Linked DNA regions of Magnetococcus marinus MC-1. The protein of the gene in region 1 interacts with the protein of each later gene in a pairwise test. Links are inferred from orthologs where the notes say so. Each region holds a gene or a part of one and is shown on either strand. Other genes may lie near its edges. The genes, in order: ssb and MMC1_RS13680.

Evidence for each region.
Region 2: the proteins of ssb (region 1) and MMC1_RS13680 interact in binary tests that used the Escherichia coli proteins (3 or more experiments, as listed by UniProt). The link is inferred for Magnetococcus marinus MC-1 from one-to-one orthologs.

Annotation. Positions count from the first base shown.
Region 1 is NC_008576.1:4,598,456-4,608,482, forward strand. The notes cover bases 3,383-6,173. They hold ssb (single-stranded DNA-binding protein), read left to right. Parts: upstream 3,383-4,402; coding sequence 4,403-4,945; downstream 4,946-6,173. Other genes in these bases: dctP (TRAP transporter substrate-binding protein DctP), read right to left, coding at 3,383-4,270; MMC1_RS18845 (hypothetical protein), read right to left, coding at 5,075-5,956; MMC1_RS18850 (NAD(P)/FAD-dependent oxidoreductase), read right to left, coding at 5,976-6,173. In the rest of the region: topA (type I DNA topoisomerase), read right to left, coding at 1-511; DNA-processing protein DprA, read right to left, coding at 607-1,692; glycerol-3-phosphate 1-O-acyltransferase PlsY, read right to left, coding at 1,710-2,321; MMC1_RS18830 (class I SAM-dependent methyltransferase), read right to left, coding at 2,460-3,197; more of dctP, read right to left, coding at 3,236-3,382; more of MMC1_RS18850, read right to left, coding at 6,174-7,193; 16S rRNA (cytosine(967)-C(5))-methyltransferase RsmB, read right to left, coding at 7,408-8,766; yihA (ribosome biogenesis GTP-binding protein YihA/YsxC), read right to left, coding at 9,132-9,788; tRNA dihydrouridine synthase DusB, read left to right, coding at 9,857-10,027. UniProt on the Escherichia coli protein: Plays an important role in DNA replication, recombination and repair. Binds to ssDNA and to an array of partner proteins to recruit them to their sites of action during DNA metabolism. Acts as a sliding platform that migrates on DNA via reptation.
Region 2 is NC_008576.1:3,375,363-3,379,568, reverse strand. The notes cover bases 1-2,760. They hold MMC1_RS13680 (DNA polymerase III subunit chi), read left to right. Parts: upstream 1-1,023; coding sequence 1,024-1,497; downstream 1,498-2,760. Other genes in these bases: ispF (2-C-methyl-D-erythritol 2,4-cyclodiphosphate synthase), read right to left, coding at 2,409-2,760; MMC1_RS21715 (hypothetical protein), read left to right, coding at 1,744-2,280; MMC1_RS13685 (leucyl aminopeptidase), read left to right, coding at 1-1,016. Outside these bases: more of ispF, read right to left, coding at 2,761-2,888; ispD (2-C-methyl-D-erythritol 4-phosphate cytidylyltransferase), read right to left, coding at 2,885-3,613; MMC1_RS13660 (cytochrome C assembly family protein), read left to right, coding at 3,696-4,206. UniProt on the Escherichia coli protein: Part of the beta sliding clamp loading complex, which hydrolyzes ATP to load the beta clamp onto primed DNA to form the DNA replication pre-initiation complex.

The DNA.
Region 1 (10,027 bases):
GTACCCGACCCGCCGAGAGACCCCGGCGTACCTTGCGCCACAAAAGCGGACTCAGATTAAAACCCACCAAATAGTCCAACGCCCGCCGTGCCTGTTGGGCGTTCACCATATCCATATCCACATCCCGGGCGTGGGCAACGGCGTCCTGAATGGCGGTTTTGGTGATCTCATGGAACACCACCCGCTTAACCTGCACATTTTCTAGCAGTTTTTTCTCATTCAAAACCTCATAGACGTGCCAGGAGATCGCCTCTCCCTCGCGGTCAGGGTCGGTTGCCAGCAATACTTGCTCAGCCCCCTTCACAGCCTTAGCCAACTCATCCACCCGTTTGGTGGAATCCTTGGGCACGCTATATTTCATAGCAAAACCGTGCTCCGTATCCACCGAGCCATTTTTGCTGGGTAGATCACGAATATGCCCGTAGGTCGCCACCACTTTATAGCCACGACCCAGGAATTTATTGATGGTTTTCGCCTTGGCGGGTGATTCCACGATGACCACTGCCGTCATGTTTCCACCATTCCATTTCAAAGTTAAGGTGAAGGGTTAGAGTGTTGTACAGCCTATTCCTTCGCCTGTCCAACCCCTTTCTATCCATACATCCATCAAGAAACCTGTGGCACCAAGGCCAGGGTTCCCCCCATCTCACGGGTAATGATGCCGCACAGCTCAAGCTGAAGTAATGTGCTGGAAAGCTCCGCAGGTGTCAAATGACAAAGACGCAAAAGACCATCCACCGTCAAGGCACCATCCCCCAGCGCCGCCACCACTGAGGCCGCCCCAGGAATATCCGGCAGCACCTCACTCACGCCCCCTGAGGGGATCACCGCCACCCTTTTGGCCTGCTCTGGCACCACCCCACCCCAGGCCAAAGCCTGCACCACATCCGCCGCGCTCTCCACCAACGTGGCACCCTCTTTTAAAAGCTGGTGTACCCCCCGGCTACGCTCATCATCTACCGCCCCAGGCACGGCAAAAACCTCGCGATTCTGCTCCAGCGCCATACGGGCCGTAATCAGTGAACCAGACTTTAACCCCCCTTCGACTACCACCACCCCCCGGCTTAACCCACTGATGATGCGGTTGCGCCGGGGAAACCGTTTGGGGTGGGGCTGCGTCCCCGGGGGATATTCACTCACCAAGCAGCCCTGTCGTATAATCTGCGCTTTCAGTTGCATATTGGGCTTGGGATAGCTCACATCCAAACCGCACCCCAACACCGCCACCGTCGCCCCCCCACCCAACAGCGAACCCGCGTGCGCCGCGCTATCAATACCCACCGCCAAGCCACTCACGGTGGTCAGCCGCATCTGCCCCAAATCCGCCGCCAATTTATGGGCAAAACGCTCCCCATTGCGGCTACAGCGGCGGGTGCCCACCATGGCGATCAAGGGTTCCTGATTAAGCAGCGCCCCATCCCCCTGTATAAACAGCAGCGGGGGGGGATCGGAGATTTCCAAGAGCTGTTGGGGATAGGCCGGTTCACGCCAATGCAGCGCCGTCGCCCCCATTTGGTGGGTCTGTGTAAGCAGCCTTTCTACCCAACTGGCATCGGCCAATGTTAGCTCGGGTTTAAGCCTTGGCAAGGCCCGTAAAATGGCGTGTGGTGTGGCAAACTGTCTTTCATAGTGCAACAGGCTAATGGGCCCCAAGCCTGGGGTGAGCATCAACTGTAACCATGCGTGATGCACCCCTTGCCCCATACAGGTCAGCCCTTTTTCCCAATGCGGGGTTCGGTGCCCTGTAGGATGCGCTGGATATTTTGGCGATGTTTCCAAAACACCATGGGCACCACAATGGCCGCCACCACCAGGGCTGCCGGCGTGCCGTAGAGATATTGATAAAGGGGCATCATGGCAAAGGCGATCAACGCCGCCAGCGAAGAGATGCGAAACAGCAGTGCCCCCACCACCCAACTGCCCACCGCCAGCAACCCCACAACCGGGGTCAGCATGAGAAATACCCCCAACCCGGTGGCCACCCCCTTACCCCCCTTAAAACCCAAATAGACCGGGTAGAGATGCCCCATAAAGGATAACAGCGCCATGGCCGCAGTAATGGGGCTCTGCCAGCCAAACATGGCAATGCCCGCTGCCGTGGCCATGGCACCTTTGCCAATATCCAAAACCAAGGTTAACAACCCAGGAATTTTTCCCGCCGTGCGCAGCACATTGGTGGCACCAATATTGCCGCTGCCTTGGGTGCGAATATCCCCCACCCCCCAGAGTCGGGCGATCACCAAGCCAAAGGGCACGGCACCCAGTAGATAGGCGGCGCTTATGGCCATTAAGGCTGTTGGCGTAAAGAGTTGGGCGATCATGCATGCCTCATGGTTAAAAGAGTAATCCTTGCTGTAAAAATCCGGTGCAGACCCCTAACCCTGAGCAGAGATGAGGCCGCACGCCTTGACCCGGTGGCGGTCTGTGTTTACATGTTCCTAGCCGCCGCCTTAACCCCATTATTCCACGCCAAAGGATGGTACCACCACATCCCGCCCCCCTTGGTTACCCTGGATGCGAAACAGTTTGGATTGATAACGCAATCGGTGAGGATAATCCCTCACCTCTGTCACACCGGAAATGGTGTAAAGAAGCTGCGTGACAAACTGCTGCGCCACATCGCCGTGGGGTTGGTCCGTCATAACAAAGGTAGGGTAGGGCTCGGTGGTTAGGGCAAGCAGTGCATAGTTATGGCTCTGCACAAACTGGTTAACCGCCTCGACCACGCCAAATTGTTGGTACACCGCGTAGGGATGGTTGCAGTAGTCATGACCAAGAATCAACCCACCCTGTTTGATTTTGGTGTGATAACTCTCTAGATCAGCCGTAACACCAGCTTGACTATGGAGGCCATCAATATAGATCCAATCCAGGCTATGCTCTGCAAAATCCGCCGCCGCTTGCTGGGAATAACTACGCTTAATCGCCACCACACCCCTGGAGATTTCATAGGAAAAGCGGCGTCGCACATTTTGAAAACGGCCCTCCTGCTCCTCAGCCGGGCAGTTGTTTAGATCGGTTTGATAGTCATCGCGGGTCTGCTTTTCCCAAGGGTCCACAAGGGTAAGCTGGCGGGGATGATTGCGATCCAAAATCTGCGCTGAAAAATTCCCCTCGGCCACACCAATCTCCACCACATGGCCCTGCTTGGGTAATAAACTTAATACCATTTGACGGGTTGTTGGGCATAGAAACATCTTAAAATACTCTTTCTAGGGTTACGCACCCCCACCTGTTACGGGGTGTTGACCATCAAACCATTGTTTTGAACCCACATTTGCCATAACTGACCATGCAGCCCCAAACGTTTCTCCAGTGCCTGTAACTGCTGCCCTACCTCTGGTTTGAGCTGCTCGGCCAACGCCTGTTCATCCACCGGGGTGGGCTGTGGACCATGCCCGGCACTCCAATCCCCCAGCAGTTTTTGCTCCAGCCGCAGGGATTCTGAAAAACCCTGGCGCAAGCCATTGGCTACCGTTTCCCGCAGCTGTTGGCGGAGCTCTTTGCTTAAATTGGCATACCACCGGTTGCTCACAATAAAGGTCATCCACCCATAGAGATGGTGGGTGGAATAAAACTGCTTGCCCTGGGATGCCACACGGGTACGTGCCAGCAGCTCTGGTGTGCTGGAGATCCCTTGCAGCCAGCCTGCTTGAATCGCCTCTGGCACCGCCTCGGCTGGCACATAGCTGGGTTTTAACCCCATAAGCTCCAGATTTTTTTGGTGGGCTATCACACCGGGGGCACGAATGGTGGCCCCCCTCAGCTCTGGCCAAGCGCGCCCCTCAAAGGTGGTGACACCATAAAATCCGGTCCCCCCATAACCCAAAACCTGTATACGCTTGCGCATGGCGCGCAAACGCAGCTTTTGATCGTAGCGACTGCCGATAAACTGTACCAACTGATTGGGGGTCACAAACAGACGGGGTATCAACAAGAGCTGATAGGCGGGCAAGGTTTGGGATAGGGTGGAAGCCGAGACAAATCCCCCTTCCAATTTTCCCTCAATGAGCGCTTTGACCATGCTGATCTCATTGCCCTGCTGGCCATTGTGCAAAATCTCCACCTTGACCTGGCCCGCCGTTGCCTGTTCAATATCCGCCGCCATGCGCCTAAGATTGCGAATATAGGTCATGTCCATGCCCTGGGTTGCGCCAATGCGCATGACCTGTACGGGGTTTTGGGCATAGGCGGGCGTGGTCCATAGGGCGACCAACAGCGCAAATGGCGTCAATAAGGTGCAAAAAATTTGAAACATGGTATGGTGCATGTGGCGTCAACCGTGTGATGTTCCATGAAAAGAGGGTTTCCATGGGATACCATGCCTGCGCCCCTTTGTCAGGTGCTGATCATCATATAGAACGTTTTCCCCCCAATTGGGGGTGTTTGCCAGGAGGATAGAATGGCCTTTTCCCTTAATAAAGTACAACTGATTGGCAATCTGGGTGCAGACCCAGAGGTGCGCTATACCCAGGCGGGTAAGGCGATGGCCAATTTAAACATTGCCACCAGTGAATCATGGAACGATCAACAGGGCCAGCGCCAAGAGCGTACCGAATGGCACCGGGTTGTGATCTTTGGCAAAGCCGCAGAGATCGCCCAGCAATATATGCGTAAAGGCAGCAAGGTCTATATCGAAGGGCAGCTGCAAACCCGCAAATGGCAGGATCAGAGCGGTCAAGATCGCTACACCACCGAAGTGGTGATCAGCGGCTTTAATGGGCAGATGATTATCTTAGACCGGCCCAGCGGCGGCGGCTTTGGTGGCGGCGGGGCCCCAGCCGGAGGTTTTGGCGGTGGTGCGCCCAACGCGGGTTTTGCTGGCGGCCCCCCCCAGGGTAGTCCTGCCCCGAGCGGTGCTGCCAACCAAGGCAGCGGCACCTTCTCATCCCCGGCGGATACCTTTAATGAAGGCCCCGACTTTGATGATGATATCCCCTTTTAGACCCACCACGCAGGCCATCCAAACAGAGCTCTACCAAAACGGGCGGATGTCCCATAAAAAAGCCCCTGTGGCGCCAACACCACAGGGGCTTGTTATCCGCCCCCCCTTGCGGGGCTGTGACACCCCAGATTAAGGTCTGGGCTGCGCGGCGGGCACCACATTACGCTGCCACCATCCCTTGACATGATCCATGGTCGAGGCACGAGCAGGCATTGGGTCCGAGGCCGTGGGCGCATTGGGCGGCGGCTGATCGTGGAAAAATAGGGTCTTGAATAGGTTAGGCTCTTCCGGTCTCGGCGGTGCGCTGAGATCTTCCAGCGCATTCTGGGTCAAAAATAGCACCTGCCGGGTGGCCAATTCGGTCATCAACTCCAGAGAATAACCCGCTTCTGGGGGGGAACTCTTCGCCATCGAGGTGCTGGTGCTGATGGCCGTCAATGCCAATGCCGGATTTTTGACAAACATACCGGTGTTAATCAAAGCGGCACTCATACCTGTGGCCATCTCAGCATCATGTTTACGCTGGTGCGGCTCCGAATCCACCCGAATACGCATGCGCCGCAATAACTCACCCTTTTCCCCCAGCAGATAGGCATCCCAATCCACCAAACCGCTGGTGGCGGTACCGCTGTTGCGTAGTATCCGTGGCTCAATCCAGAGCGTAACCGGCCAATCATTATCCTGGGCCAGCATCACCGCCTCTTCCAGATGGTAGGCCGGTTGCCACTCCTGCACCAGCCGCTCAGCAATACGTCCTGGCAAAATTTGACGGTAGATGGTGCGGGTATAATCCACCAACACCCCATCCTGCCCCGCCTGCTTTTGCGTGATGGGCAATAGATGCACCTCGGGAAACGGGGTGATCTTGCCATCGTTGTTGGTGGAGGCCTCCCAACACACCTGAACATCTTTCAGGGGGACCTCGCAACCTTTGCGATAGACCGCCTGGGCGGTGCCACTGGCCAGTAATAGCACCATGGCAAGGGGTAATCCCACAAGTCGCTTCATCATCACGACGTTCTCCTGATCGTCAAGGGTTGCCTTTGTCTCGCATAACCTGCATAGCATCAAACAGATAGACTGCAAAGGGCAGTGCACAGGTAAATCCTGGGGAGACCGCATTCAAGACATGAAAGCTGCGGTGATCCCCTTCAAAATGGAAATCCATCTCCAACCGTCGCTGCCGCACATGATAGAGCTGCGCACGAATGCCGGGAGGTCCCCATTGCCGGTAATCCTTTACCGACACACCGTGCGCCAACTGTTTGGCCAGATGAGCCATCCATACACGGTTATATTTCATCATCTCTCGCACCGCCAACCGGCGGAATCCAAAGGGATTGTGCCACAACATCTGAAGCTCGCGCCCCATGATCTGCCGACACTCCGTTGCCGAGAAACCCTCCAATCCCCCATAGTGCTGCCGCCAAAAGGCCGGTATCGCCGTGGGGCCTATTTTGGCTTTACCATCAACGGTGACGGTGAAATGCACCCCCAAAAAGGGATTGTCCAGATCCGGCACCGGATAGATATTGGTTTTCCACGCCCCTGGGGCTTCGCTGCTCTTGAGATAGAGCCCCTTAAAGGGCAGCACCACATGCTCCTGACAAAAACCGTACGCCTTGGCAATGTGGTCGGCGTAAAGCCCAGCCGCATTGATTAAATAACCCGGTTCTAGCCACTGTTTGCCGATCTGCACCCGCTCACCCTGGCAACCCAGCCATGGTGCATGGGGGCGAATCTCAATACCGGCATCCTGCACATCCCGGCTAAGCTCGGCCATCACCTCTTTCGGATCCACCGATGCTGTGAGGGGAGAAAAAAGGGCCGATCCTGCCGTTTTTACACGGGGTTCTATGGCTTTTGCCTGGGCCTCTGTGACACGTTCCAAGGGTACCTGATTGCGCTCTGCCCGGCGTTGCAGCTCATCCAGCCCCGCCAGATCCCCCTCATGACGGGCCACCACCAATTTGCCACACGGATGGATACGCAATTTGCGTTCCATACAGTACTGGCTCCATGCTTGATTGCCCTCACGGGTAAAGCGGGCCTTGAGACTGTCGGCGGTATAGTAAAAACCCGCATGCAGCACACCGCTGTTACGGCCACTGGCATGCAGACCGGGCTGGGCCTCCTTTTCCGCGACCACAATGGTGGCACGCGGATGGCGTTTGCGGGCCTCCAGCGCCAACGCCAAGCCGATTACACCGGCACCAAGAATGAGAAAATCAGGGGAGTCCGTCGACATCGCTACACCAAAAGAGTCAAGGGGGTGACAAGGACGTGGTGGCAGCAGCGATGGGCCATGCCCCCAACAGGGGCCGGGTAGCAGGGGAACCTCCCCCCATAGGCGTACCTAAACAGCCCACCCGCAACGGCGGGTTGTGGGCGGCTTACAACCCCGCTGCGACCAACCCAGCGGGCACCGGGGGCCAGAAGAGAGCCCCCCTGCGACGCTTAATTCAGTGATTGGCATCCTTGATCAGCCGCGCCGCATAAAAACCGTCCACCCCATGGGTCGCCGGTTCGGTGCGTAGATCCCCTGCGGAATCAATCCACTCGGGGAGAATACCCGCCATGCCCGCCTCCAACGGCAGACGCTTCCACTGGGGATGCTCTTTCAGGAATCGCGCCACTTGTTGCTCATTCTCATCGGGTTCTAAAGAGCAGGTGGCGTAGACCAGCAAGCCGCCGGGCTTAACCGCAGCGGCCACCGACTGCAAAATCTGCTGCTGCTGCTTGACCACCTCCGCCAAACCGCTGGGGTTGCGCCGCCATTTAATATCAGGATGCCGCCGGATCACCCCCGTCCCGGTACAGGGGGCATCCACCAGCGCACGGTCAAACAGACCCTCGATGGGCTGTGTGGCATCGGCACAGCGCAGCTTAACCTGTGAACGAATGCCCAGACGCGCCATATTTTCCCCCATGCGCTCCAGCCGCTGCTGGGCGCTATCCAGGGCGGTAATCACTACCCCTGCACCCCCCAACGCCACCAAATGCGCCGATTTTCCCCCAGGTGCCGCACAGGCATCCAGAATAGCCTCCCCCGCCTGGGGGGCCAGCAGACGCGCCACCGCCTGCGCTGCACGATCCTGCACCGCAAACCACCCGTTGCTGTAACCGGGCAGCGTCGCCACCTTGGCCCCTTGGGGCAGCATCAGCGTCTCTTCAGCCTCGGGGCAGACCGTTACCTCAATCTCCGCCTGTTTGGCCGCCGCCAGATAGTCCGCGACCGTGACCTTGGGGGTGTGAATACGCAAGGTTAAGGGGGCCTGCGCATTGGCCGCCGCCAGACGGGCCTCGGTGGCCTCCATACCCAACCGTTTTTCCCAACGCTTAACCAGCCAAAGGGGGTGAGAGTAGCGCGTGGCCAAACGCTTAAGGGGATCTTTAACCGCCGACCACGTGGTGGAGAGTTCAACCTCGGTGGAGCGCCGCAGCACCGCATTCACAAACCCAGAAAGATTGTGGTCACGGGGCTGTTGTTTGACCAACTTAACCGCCTCATCCACCGCCGAATGAATGGGGGTGCGCATAAATTGCGCTTGATACAAAGCCGTCAGCAACACCGCCCGTACATAGTGGTGTTTGGCCTTGAGATCCTTTTGCATAAAACGGGTCAGGGTTGCCTCCAGCAACGCCATATGGCGGATGGTACCCACCACAATCTCATGGGCCCGCCCACGCATCTCTGGCGAAGTACCGCTCTGCTGGTGAATCTGCTGCTCCAAAGCGGTTTCCAAGGGGAGGTGCTCAGAGAGCATGGCAGAGACCGCCGCAGCGGCCATGGTGCGTTCTGAAACATGGGATTTGGACATGTGGCTTCCTGTGATCTCTATTAGGCTCTATGGACAACCCCAACGGCGCGGTGTGGCGCACGCGGGATGATGTATCGTGATACGTGGCTTCTGTACGGAGGTGTAGGCTCTGCGTCACGCACAGCCCATTGAGGGGTGCAGGTTCGTGAACGGTGATCCATCAACCCGAAGAGGAGGGGCCAAGGGTAGTTATAAAGTCCAACGTGCCCGTTGTCCAGCCGCAGCCAACCGCCAAGCCCCGGCACCCCACATGAACCATTGTCTACGGGCTATCTGCACAACCCGTAGCCACGCTGCTGACCTTAAGGATTGGGCCAACCCCTTTGACAGACCACCCGCGACGGTACGCCCCCCTTATGGCCCGTTTATGGGCAAGGGTCAGGCGGGGGTGGATCGCCAACCCCCAACTCACGCTGCAATAGGGTCGCTAGGGTTTGGCGTAGTTCCAAAATACCATCCCCTTTGGACGATGAAGTCACCAGCAAGGGCGCCACCGCCAGGGGCACTTTTTCGGCCACCATTAAGCGCATGGCCTTGATCGCCTCACGGCGAGGGTTGGCATTAAGCTTGTCGCTTTTGGTTAATACCGGCAGCACCGGCAGACCCATCTTAAAGATAAAATCCAGCATCGCTTGATCCTGCTCGGTCATGCCACGCCGAATGTCCAGCAACAAAATCACCGCACGCAGATCACGACGGCTGTTGAAGTAGAGACCAATACCCCGATCCCACACCTCTCTCTGCCCCCGTCCCACCTTGGCATAGCCATAACCGGGCAGATCTACATAATAATAGGCTTGGTTGATGCGGAAAAAATTAAGCTCCCGCGTGCGACCCGGTGTGTTGCTCACCCGCGCCAATTGACGTCGGTTTAACAATTTATTCAGCAGCGATGACTTGCCCACATTGGAGCGGCCCGCAAAGGCGACCTCCGGCAGGCCGTCATCGGGGTATTGTTCCGGTTTAACCGCACCGACAACAAATTCAGCATTAAAACCGGTATCCAACTTGCTCTTGTCCATTTCAACTTGCTCTTAACGCCCTTAGGCCCTTAAATATGATTAAATGTTAATCATACCAGGGTTAAAATATGGACACATACGATCCAATTGAGAAGCTTTTTGCACAAAACCTAGCCGGTGGTCCACCACCGCTGGTACTTGCACCCATGGCTGGGGTAACCGATGCCCCTTTTCGACTTATCGCTCGGCGCTACGGTGCTGACCTTACGGTTTCGGAGATGATCGCCTCCCAAGCCATG
Region 2 (4,206 bases), 1.2 Mb from region 1 along the record:
TGGCGGATGAAACCCAAACGGTGCTGGATAAGGTTGCCGCCGCCGCCGCCGGGGTGTGGTTTTGTCGGGATCTGTGTAACCAACCCGGCAACGTGCTTACCCCCAAGACCCTCGCCGATGAGGCGGTTAAATTGGGTGAGGGCGATGCCATCAAGACCACGGTGATGGATGTCACCCGACTGCGCCGCAAGGGCATGAACGGAATTTTGGCGGTGGGGCAGGGCAGTGACACACCACCCCGTATGATTGTTATGGAGTACCGTAAGGGGGGGGACAAACCGCTGCTGGCGGTGGTGGGTAAAGCGATCACCTTTGATTCGGGTGGTATCTCCCTCAAGCCCGGTGCCAACATGGATCATATGAAATACGATATGAGCGGTGGCGGTGCGGTGTTTGGTTTGATGAAGGCCTTGGCGCAACTCAATTGGCCGGTCAATGTGGTGGGTGTTGTGCCCACGGCGGAAAACATGCCCGATGGCAAGGCGCAGCGCCCAGGGGATGTGATTACCATGTCCAACGGCAAAACGGTGGAGGTGCTTAATACCGATGCGGAGGGACGTTTAATTTTGGCCGATGCGCTACACTATGCCTGTGGCTTAAAGCCTGCGGCAGTGGTGGATTTGGCAACCCTGACCGGGGCCTGTGTGGTGGCGCTGGGGCATCATGCCAGCGGGCTACTGGGTAATGATGACGCCCTGCAAACCGAATTGGAGGCTGCGGGCATAAGCAGTGGTGAGCGCGTCTGGCGTCTGCCGCTGTTTAAAGAGTATCAGGAGCAGATTAAATCCAAGGTGGCTGACATCCAAAATATTGGCGAAAAAGGGGCGGGCACCATTACGGCGGCCTGTTTCCTCTCCCGTTTTGTGGAGGAGGGTATCCCTTGGGCCCACTTGGATATTGCGGGTACCGCATGGGGCGTGCCGGGCAAAAGCTACATTGGTGAGGGTTCCACGGGTAGCAGTGTACGCCTGTTGCTTCAGTGGGTAGAGCGCCGCATGGCGGCCAGCGAGGCCTGAGCGACGCATGGCTAAAACTCAGCAAGACCCGCTTCGCGTGCGCTTTTATCAACTTGCCACGGATAGCCGCGAGCGGGCTTTGCTGAAAATTTTAAATAAGGTTTACGGTATGGGCCTGCGGGTCTGTATTGTGGTGGAGGATCGCCAGCAGGCTCAAGGGTTGGACGAACACTTATGGCGCCATCCTCCAGATAGCTTTTTACCCCATGCAACCAGCGTAGATCCCTTTCCCGAAGCGCAGCCTATCCTGATTAGCGAGCAGCCAGTCGATCCCAATGGTGCCACCGTCGTGGTTATGCTGACCCCCGTTCCGTTGGAGAATTTGGATCAATTTGACACCGTTGTGGATTTTGTGCCAGACGATCCACAAGCCAAACGGGCCAGCCGCCTACGCTACAAACACTATAAAGATGCCCAGTGCCAGATGGAGTATTGGATTCAAACCCCAAAAGGGCAGTGGGAACGCGCGGCGGCATCATAGCCCATCGCGACCTATCCCGGAGGAAAGTGCAAATTTGCAAATAAAAAAAATAAAAATTATATACAATTGGTATATTAAATATGGAAAACTCATAAATAAAATTAAAACGAGATAAACAGCATGATAAATTTCATTGTTGATTGACGCTGTCGTCGCCGTTTGATAGTTTGTAGGCCTCGTTCTAGTCATATGCGTGTTGCTGAGGGTGCTTAAATGGCATAAGCAAGGCGTGCAGGAGGTGGTGTTATGAGTACAATGTCTTTTCCGGGTTTGGATCCGCTTGTGGTTGCTAAAGGCGTTACGCCTACAGCAGTTGATACTCATCTTGGTTTGCCTGTCGGTAGTGTCGCATTTATCTTGTCTCCAACACCGCAACCTGTGCTGCGTCTGGATTCGGTTTGTGAACGGCTCCGGCATCTCGATCTGTTGATGGATTACTTGGGTGTGACGCTGGTAGGTTCAAGCAAATATGGCTCTATGTCGGTCCGTTTTCGGCAGCTTGAAACTGTTCGGCAACGCATCCACTGCTCGCAAAAGGAGTTGGCGAGAGTGTCTGGTGTGTCGATCAAAGAGATTAAGCGGCTGGAAACCCCTGTAGGGGGGAATTCAGCCATCAGGCATAGCACCAGTTGCACCAACGCACGAGCCATTATCGCTGCGATCCAGCGTTTGGCCCCAAGATTTATGCATCCGTTTGAGGCAGAGATTGGGGTGGCTCCTTTGACCAACAAGGGGCGTCAATTTTTTTCTTTGCAGCAGTTGGGAAGGAAGTACGTGAGCTGATAAGCAAGAGGGCTTATCAAAAGGTTGTGTTCAGTCGTTGAAAGAGGCTTTCTCAAAATGTTGAAAAGGCCTCTTTCTCTTTGTGCAGTTACCCCCACTCTTTATTAGGCCGCTGGAGCAAGCCTTTCTCAAGGGCGTTGCAACAATACCACGCACTGCGCCGCAACCCCCTCATTTCGTCCGGTAAAGCCCAGCTTTTCCGTTGTGGTGGCCTTAACATTAACCTGTTCCACGTCACACCCTAGGGCCGCCGCGATCACCGTTTCCATGCGCGGGATATGGGGGGCCAATTTAGGTTGCTGGCAGATGACCGTGGCATCTAGGTTGATCAACTGCCAGCCCTGTTCCTGCATATAGCCGTAGACATGCTTCACCAGTTTGATGCTGGCAATGCCCGCATAGTGGGGGTCATTATCCGGGAAATGGCGGCCAATATCGCCGCGCCCCATGGCCCCCAACAGGGCATCACAGATGGCATGTAGCAGAACATCGGCATCGGAGTGGCCCAGCAAACCTTGATTATGGGGTACCTCTATTCCCCCCAGCATGAGTGGGCGGCCCTCAATCCAGCGGTGTACATCAAAGCCTTGACCTACGCGTATGTTCATACGATCTCCTTGCCTTGAATCAGGGCACGAACGGTTTCTAAATCCTCAGGCCGGGTGATTTTTAATAGGTGTGGGTCCCCCTCAATAGGCAGCACGGGTAAACCGGCCCACTCCATGAGCGAAGCATCATCCGTGGCGGTAAAGCCTGCGGCGCTGGCCTGTTGGTGCAGATCTAACATTAAGGCGGTGGGAAAAATCTGGGGGGTCTGCGCCAACCAGATGGTACGCCGATCCAGGGTGCGCACCACAAACCCCTTATCATCCACCTGCTTGACCGTATCGTGAGCGGGCAGGGCGGTTAGAATGCCTTGCGCCCGGCTGCGGGCTTGGAGCAGTCTGTCTAAGAGAGCTTGGCTTATCAACGGACGGGCGGCATCGTGAATGGCAACCCATGGCACGCCCAACTGCTGCGCCACCAACAGACCATTGCGCACCGAATCTTGTCGTTCTGCACCACCGATAACAGGGGGTTGCAGCTTGGCTAGTGCGGCAAACTGGTGTGACCACACCTGCCAATGGGGATCTCCATTGGCGATAACCGGGATAATATGGCTAATCAGGCGGTGCTGATGGAAGCGACGCATGGTATGTAAAATGACCGGCTGGTCATCAATAAGATGATACTGCTTAGGTAAATCATCTCCAAAACGGCTGCCTCGACCGGCGGCCACCAGCACCAAGGCGCATAATTCTTCTGTGGCAGAAGGGTGTGAATTTTCGTGCATCGTGGTATTCTCCTAAGTTTATGGGGTAAAACTGGGTCGAACAGCGCACGCTGTCAACGGAAAACCGAAGCGGAGTAGTGGGATGCCGGATCTTCTGTACTGGTTGGTGGTTGTAGGTTATAGCATGGCCGCCTTTTTGGTGGTGCGAAATCATCTTCGTGGTATCAAAGAGGCCTGCCTCTCCAGTTGGTGGTGGGGGACCACTGCGTGGTTTGTGCAGTGCTATCTGGTGGTGGGGGCCTTAGTGGCTGGCCACGGGCTTTTTTCGACCGGGTTGGGGCCCTCGCTCTTTTCTATCTCGTTGGTGCTGGGTGGCTTTTACCTGATTGGCTGGCGCATTAACCGCAATGAGGCAAGAGCGGTGGGCTTGGTGTTGTTGCCCATGTTGGTGGTGGTGCTGCTGATTTCCAAACTGTTAGGGGATGATGGTGCAGGGGTTCGGGATATTGGGGATCCCCTATTGGTTTTGCATCTGGCGCTGTCGCTCTCGGCTTACGGACTTTTTTCGATTGCGGTGGTGTTGGCCCTGCTGGATGCTTGGCAAGAGCATGCTCTTAAGAAAAAACAGTTCAATGGACTGTTTCGCGTGTTAC